DNA from 2 places in the Bacillus sp. NPDC077027 genome. Region 1 is predicted to be linked to the other one. Evidence: predicted binding sites of a transcription regulator. Region 1 holds the regulator's gene; the other holds the start of a gene.
What was found. The regulator LexA, encoded in region 1, represses DNA repair genes until DNA is damaged. The targets are predictions, from matches to a motif close to CGAACATATGTTCG.

Region 1 (3,423 bases):
ATTCGTATGTGCGAATGCTGGCTTTTTTAGAAACAATCTTAGGTGTAGCTTTATCCCAATTTAACATGTTGTCACCGTCGCCAACTGGAACAGCCATTTGTCCTTTATGAACAATAAAGTTATATTCTGTTAATCCATTGTTAATTGCTTTTTTTGTGAAAACTTCAGCTAAGTAGCTGTTCAATTTTTTCTTCGTGTTAAACGTTTTTGATAAGTAGTTATACTGCATGTTTTTATAATTGAACGTTTTTAATGTGTATTCTGGATGTTTGTCATTGATTTTATAACCAGACATTGCACTCCAAAAGTGTTCTCTTGCATTAAGTGCGATATGTAACGCTTCTTTATTTGTTAAGGTTACTGGTTTCTTGGAAGCGGCTAATGTAGTTGTTTGTAAAGAAATCATCAGAATAACTGCTGTTAAAAGAACAAATATTTTTTTCAAGGCGATTGCCTCCTTTTTTAATGAAAACTTCTTATGTTACAAATGTTACAATAATTACAGTTAGATTACAAGTGTTAAATATAAATGTTTTTTATTTCTTGTCATCTACTTATATAACGTTTGAGGAAGGATAAAAGTTTTCATTTTTTATTTTATTTTCTAGTTATCTTTAACCTTTCTAAAGAAGAACTAAACGTCTTTCAGAACGATTTCTTTATTTTGTTCAGAACTTTTTTGCTTTCGGTTCATATAATGTCGTGATGAATGTATCAGAAAGTGGTGCTAAATATGTATTATCCGTATGAAATGTCGTGGGATGGATACCAATATAGTAGACAGTTTCCAGGATGGCAGTCACTGCCAACTCCACAGGGAGGAGGACTTCCTACTTTTCCAATCGGTGGAGGAGGCACAACTCCAGGTGCAGGAGGGCAATCGCTGCCGCCAGCACCTGGCCAACAGATTATTTCACAGTATCAGCAGGCATTGACACAGCCACAAGGAGCGCAACAATTTGCAGCTCATCAGGGCGGAGGCCAACAAACAGTTCAATTCGCAGCTGGATGTAATAGACGCTGGACAATCGTTTTTCTGAGGAATGGTCAAGTATTTTTAATGTATGTGTTGTCATCACAGCCTTTTGGGCGGACAACTGGTTTTATTTGGCCTAACTTCACATTTGGTTCCTTCCCAAGTTCTAGTATTCTTGCATATTCTTGTTCTTAGAACGAAATAAAAGCCGGCTTTCATCAGATATGATGAAATACCGGCTTTTATCTATATTGCGTAAAAATGTATCCATATTGATTTTAAGGATTTTTTTGCGCATAATTGTCACTTAGGGAGATGATTCTAAGTTGAGGAAACAGAATATCAGCACAACAGTTTCAGAGGATTTAATTGTAACCCATCTAATAGGAAAGATTAAAACAGATGATGTGATTGAATGGTTTAATCACTTCGAGCGGGTTTGTCAGCAATTCATTGCTGAGGGCAGGAAATACAAGTTGTTGGTTGATAGAAAAGGATACGAACCAGATCATTTTTCAGTCCAAAAAACATGGAAAGATAAATTCTTTAATGAAACTATTTTGAATCACAGTAAGGCAATAGCGTTTCTTCTTGAAAAAGGAGAGATAATGGATTATTTACAACAATCTAACACAAAAGAATCTGTACAATTTTTTGATAATTATGAACAAGCCATCATTTGGTTGAACGAATATCCAAGATAAAACACTTATAGAACCAGTTGATCGAGATCAACTGGTTTTTGGTTAGAATATTGTTGTGACACAGTTCACTTTTATACAAGCTTAAAGCGCCATTTTATTCGAAGTTTTGTGTGCAAATGCGGGTGACAATATTAGTTCTCATAATGATTTCACCATTATATAAAACAAGAATACGAGATAGATAGGGTTTGTTTCTATTATGAAATTTGTTGGTATTTAAAGTAATTTTAGACACAAAAAAACCGCACTGCCAATTGTTCGATCGTGCCTAACAATTGGGATGCAGTTCATATCGCGTGTAGTCATTTATTAATGAATATTTCTAAATACACCAATCACTTTTCCTAGTATACTGACATTCTGTAAAATAATTGGTTCCATAGATGGGTTCTCTGGTTGAAGTCTAAAATGTGTTTCTTCTTTATAGAAACGTTTAACAGTTGCTTCATCTTCCTCTGTCATTGCCACCACAATATCCCCGTTGTTTGCAGTGCTTTGCTGACGCACGATGACATAGTCCTTGTCCAAAATGCCTGCGTCAATCATACTTTCACCCATAATTTCTAGCATAAATACTTGTTCATCAGGTGCTGCAAACGTTTCAGGCAATGGGAAGTATTCCTCTACATTTTCAATAGCAGTAATCGGCAGTCCAGCCGTTACTTTTCCAATGATAGGAACATTCATCACAGTGCTTTTAGGTATATTCATATTTTCATCATCAAGTATTTCAATTGCTCTTGGCTTCGTTGGGTCTCTTCTAATCAAACCTTTCGTCTCTAGTCTTGCTAAATGTCCATGGACAGTAGAGCTGGATGCAAGACCGACAGCTTCACCAATTTCACGAACAGAAGGTGGATAGCCCTTACTTCTTACTTCTTCCTTGATGAAACTAAGAATATCGAGTTGTCTTTTTGATAGCTTCGTCATCTTTTGCACCTCAAAACGTCAATTTTAAAGAAATTATAGCATGTTTTTCCTTGTAGTACAAACATAGGTTCGAAAAAAGCTGTTGACAGAAACATTTGTTCGTATTTATAATAAAATTAATATTACGAACAGACATTCTGTTAGGAGAGATTTAGTATGAGTATAAAAGAATCTTTTATTTTCGTTGGGTTGTTTTCGTTAATCGTCGGTGTACTTATCTCGCTTATTGCTTTAACAGGTCAAAATGATATGAATCAATATGTTAAAATAGAGGTGCAAAATGGTGATACTCTTTGGGGAATTGCCGATCAAGTGAATGATGGAAAATCAATTGACAAAAATGCATTTATTGATTGGGTAACAGAGAATAATGATCTAGCTTCTACAGATATTCAGCCAGGAGATGTACTTGTGATTCCTGTCAAGAAGGAGCACCCAGCTTTATATGAACTCGCGACAGTCCAATAGAAAGGTCGATTGATTGAATGAATGCAATAATTTATGCGAGAGTTAGTACAGTGAAAGAAGTACAAGAAACTTCGCTCAATAGACAGGAAGATGAGCTACTAAATTTAGCTGTTGCTCATCAGATGAATGTCATAAAAGTGATTAAAGAAAGAGCAAGTGGATATGATCTTGACCGTGACGGTGTTTTTGAAATGCTCACAACAATAAAAGAAGAAGAGATTGATGCTGTGTTAATTCAAGATGAAACACGTCTAGGAAGAGGTAAGGCGAAAATCGCGTTGCTCCACTGCCTGTTTAAAGAAAATGTGAAAGTATACAGTGTTTTTCATAGAGGAGAGCTTGAAC
Region 2 (3,423 bases), on a different contig from region 1:
ATTCTTCATGCCATTCTTTTTTGAATTCAACAACCTCAACCTTTCGCCTCGGTGTCCATTTCATTTTTGATAAGGTGAGCTCTTTTGCAACATGAATCACATTTGTTTCAAGAAATCCTAACTTTTCATATAGCCTTTTTGCAGGGGTGTTTTTTTGCCCTGTGGTCAGTTCTATAGGGACATTTTTCTCCATAATTGTAGACATAAGTCTTGTTCCAATACCCTGTTTTAGCGCTTTTGGATGCACAGCCAATCGACTCATGATCAAATAATCTTTCTGCTCTTCATAAGAGGCAACACCTAGTAAGATTCCCTTTTGCTCAAAACCAATAAATTGCTCTTTTGCTTTCATTACATCTTGAATGGTCTCTTTTAATGGTGGAAGATCGGCATAGCCAATTTGTTCAGCTTCTTGTTGGTATGCAGCTAGTTGGATATGTAAGATCTGCTTTGCTACATCTCCTATTGTTTGATCTAAATTGACAATCATGACATCGCCTCTAACTTTTTCACAAATAAAACACGGTCTTCATTTATTCCATCATAGTCTGAAAACACGGAGATTCCTTCTACAGTTTTATCCCCTTTTTCAATTTGAAAGCCCAATTTTGCATGATAGGCAATTGATACTTTATTTACAGGTGCTGTTACCGCTTTAATGGTTGTTCTCCCTTCCTGTTTTGCCACATCATAAAAGGCTTGATACAGGATTTTTCCTATCTTTAATTTCCGATGATCTGGATGTACACCTACAAAATGAATGTAGGCTTCATCTGAATGAGATTGTGATAGAAAGCCGACTAAAAAACCAATGAGTTCCCCTTTCTCTACTACAACAAAACTTGTTTGCTGGAAATGTTCAAAAAATAGTTTTGGCAGTTTAGCACGAATATCTCGACCGCCCCACCAACTTTTTATGACTGATGTAACGGCATAAAAATCCGATGGCTCCACTTGACGTATCATCATGGCCCCGCTCCTTTTTATTCAACCGATTCATTGGCTTTTTTAGCTAATGGACTTTAATATTTACTTTTAATTAGTGTACCTGCCTCATGCATTACTTGTAAAGCAAGCGCCTCGTGCTCTACACTTCTCCTTGTTAGACGTAGAGCTAAAAGTTTCACACTTATTTCAAAAAGTTCTTTGCTCATGCAAAAAATCAATTGTTATCTTGTGTTAGTATAGGTATAGAAAGCTTTAGAATGTCTATTGGAGATGATGTATTTTGATGTGGGCAATCATTTCACTTGTTATTTTTAGCCTTTTGAAAATTTTGGTCACTTCTTTGCCGTCTGGTGTTGTTGAACGGTTGCTTGGTCGTTTTGAAGTGCATGCAAAAGTGAAGAACGATCACGCAAACATTACACTTGATGGTCAAAGTCTTGATGATCATGAAAAATCCCAAGTGATTCGTGACTTTAACGAAGCGATCTTTATCGAGCGCTATTATATTTATCCTGGAGATGAGGAGCGTTTCCTTCATCCGAAGGAAGGTCCAACTCCGCTTGTCATTCAAACAAAATTAGGAAAAGAGGATATCACACTTTACCTCTTTAATTATGATGATCATGTCGATGTTGTTCGTCAGTTTACACATAAGCCTAAGAAAAAGGTAACGGCTTATCGCCTGCGTTCTGAACATCTTCAAACTCTCCAAACTGTGGCTCACATTTAAGTTATCCACATGCTTTACTCAGACGAAATGTACCTGCATTTCGTCTTTTTTGTTTTAACATAGGATTCTTCTTCTCCCCCTCCCTTGCTTATCTCTTTCTTTCATGAAATGAATGATTTACCAGTATCTATTTACATTCACTTTGGTTACAATAAAAACAGAACATACGTTCTAGAGGTGAAGACAAATGGTGAAAAAAACAATTCTTTTGGTCGATATGCAGTCATTTTATGCATCTGTTGAAAAGGTTGAATCCCCGCACTTAGCAAATATACCACTCATTGTCTCTGGTGATCCGGAGCGACGAAGTGGCGTTGTTTTAGCGGCATGCCCGCTTGCAAAAAAATGTGGTGTGCAAAATGCATCAAGGTTATGGGAAGCCCAAATTAAGTGCCCAGAAGCTGTTGTTGTACGCCCACGTATGCAACGTTACCTCGATGTATCGGTCATGATTACCGAGTTACTTGAACAATATACCGACCTTGTCGAACCGTACTCGATTGATGAGCAGTTTCTTGATATTACAGGCAGTATGAAGCTATTCGGATCATCTCATGTGATAGCAGAAAAAATACAGACAGCTATTATGAATAAAACTGGTATTTATGCTCGGGTGGGTATTGGTCCCAATAAAGTGCTTGCTAAAATGGCTTGTGATCATTTTGCTAAGAAAAATGACTCAGGTATTTATGAGTTAAGCTCAGATCGTATTGCTCTTGATTTATGGCCACTTCCGATTGGAAAGCTGTTTGGCGTCGGCAAACGGATGGAGCATCATTTGAAACGAATGGGAATTAGCACGATTGGTACTCTTGCCACCTATCCACCAGACCTCTTAAAGAAGCGCTGGGGAATAAATGGTGAAGTACTTCAGCGAACAGCATTAGGGTGCGATCCGTCACCTGTCACTGTTGACACTCATGACCAACAAAAGGCGATTGGTCACCATATGACACTCCCCCATGACTATGAATCATTTGACGATATTAAAGTTGCGTTACTTGAACTGAGTGAGGAAGTAGCAAGGCGTGCTCGATTTAAACATTATATCGGTCAAACAGTCTCAGTTGGAGTCAGAGGGGCTGACTTCTCACACCCGACAGGATTTCATCGTCAAATCAAACTTCATTCACCCACACAGTTTGGATCAGATATTTCTGAGGCGGCGATGAAGTTATGCAAACAGCACTGGGATGGTCAGCCTATTCGCAGTGTCGGTATTACCCTTTCTCAATTGCAATCTGACAGGCAGTATCAATTAACATTGTTTGACGCTCATCAAAAAAAAGAACAACTAAGCCAAGTATTTGATGCCATTCATCTAAAATATGGTCCTGCCGCTTTGCTACATGCTTCTTCTCTTACAGCTGCGGGCCAAGCCTACCATCGGGCCAAAAAAATTGGTGGTCATTATAAATAACTGAGGTGAAACAACGTGAATCCCAATAAACTAACACCAGGATATAACATCATGTGGGAATCAAGCCGAATGATGTTGCCAGAACACCGCGAGCAACTGCTAGATCAAAAACGTAGAGAAAAAGAATATGCTCCTCCGATCCCTAGTTATGATCAGCTTGAGGAAATGAACCTATTGATTACTCAATCCATTGCCGAGGATCAAGCCATTTTGATAACCTATGTATCATTAGGCAAGAAACAGCAATTTTGGGGATGGATCAAAACCATTCATTATGAAAATCAATGTCTCAAAATGGTGAATGATGAAGATATCCTATTTCTCT

Region 2: the regulator LexA is predicted to act here: its motif matches at 1,838-1,851, upstream of ACQKEZ_RS03590 (DNA polymerase IV).

The regions. Positions count from the first base shown of each region.
Region 1 is NZ_JBNNIO010000007.1:34,891-38,313, forward strand. Features, by position in the region: gene ACQKEZ_RS18010 (IseA DL-endopeptidase inhibitor family protein) at 1-445, opposite strand, end outside; gene ACQKEZ_RS18015 (hypothetical protein) at 734-1,171, shown strand; gene ACQKEZ_RS18020 (STAS/SEC14 domain-containing protein) at 1,303-1,680, shown strand; gene lexA (transcriptional repressor LexA) at 1,990-2,610, opposite strand; gene yneA (cell division suppressor protein YneA) at 2,767-3,078, shown strand; gene ACQKEZ_RS18035 (YneB family resolvase-like protein) at 3,096-3,423, shown strand, end outside.
Region 2 is NZ_JBNNIO010000001.1:659,157-662,579, reverse strand. Features, by position in the region: gene ACQKEZ_RS03605 (GNAT family N-acetyltransferase) at 1-490, opposite strand, end outside; gene ACQKEZ_RS03600 (GNAT family N-acetyltransferase) at 487-966, opposite strand; gene ACQKEZ_RS03595 (YfmQ family protein) at 1,229-1,678, shown strand; gene ACQKEZ_RS03590 (DNA polymerase IV) at 1,866-3,098, shown strand; gene ACQKEZ_RS03585 (YolD-like family protein) at 3,114-3,423, shown strand, end outside.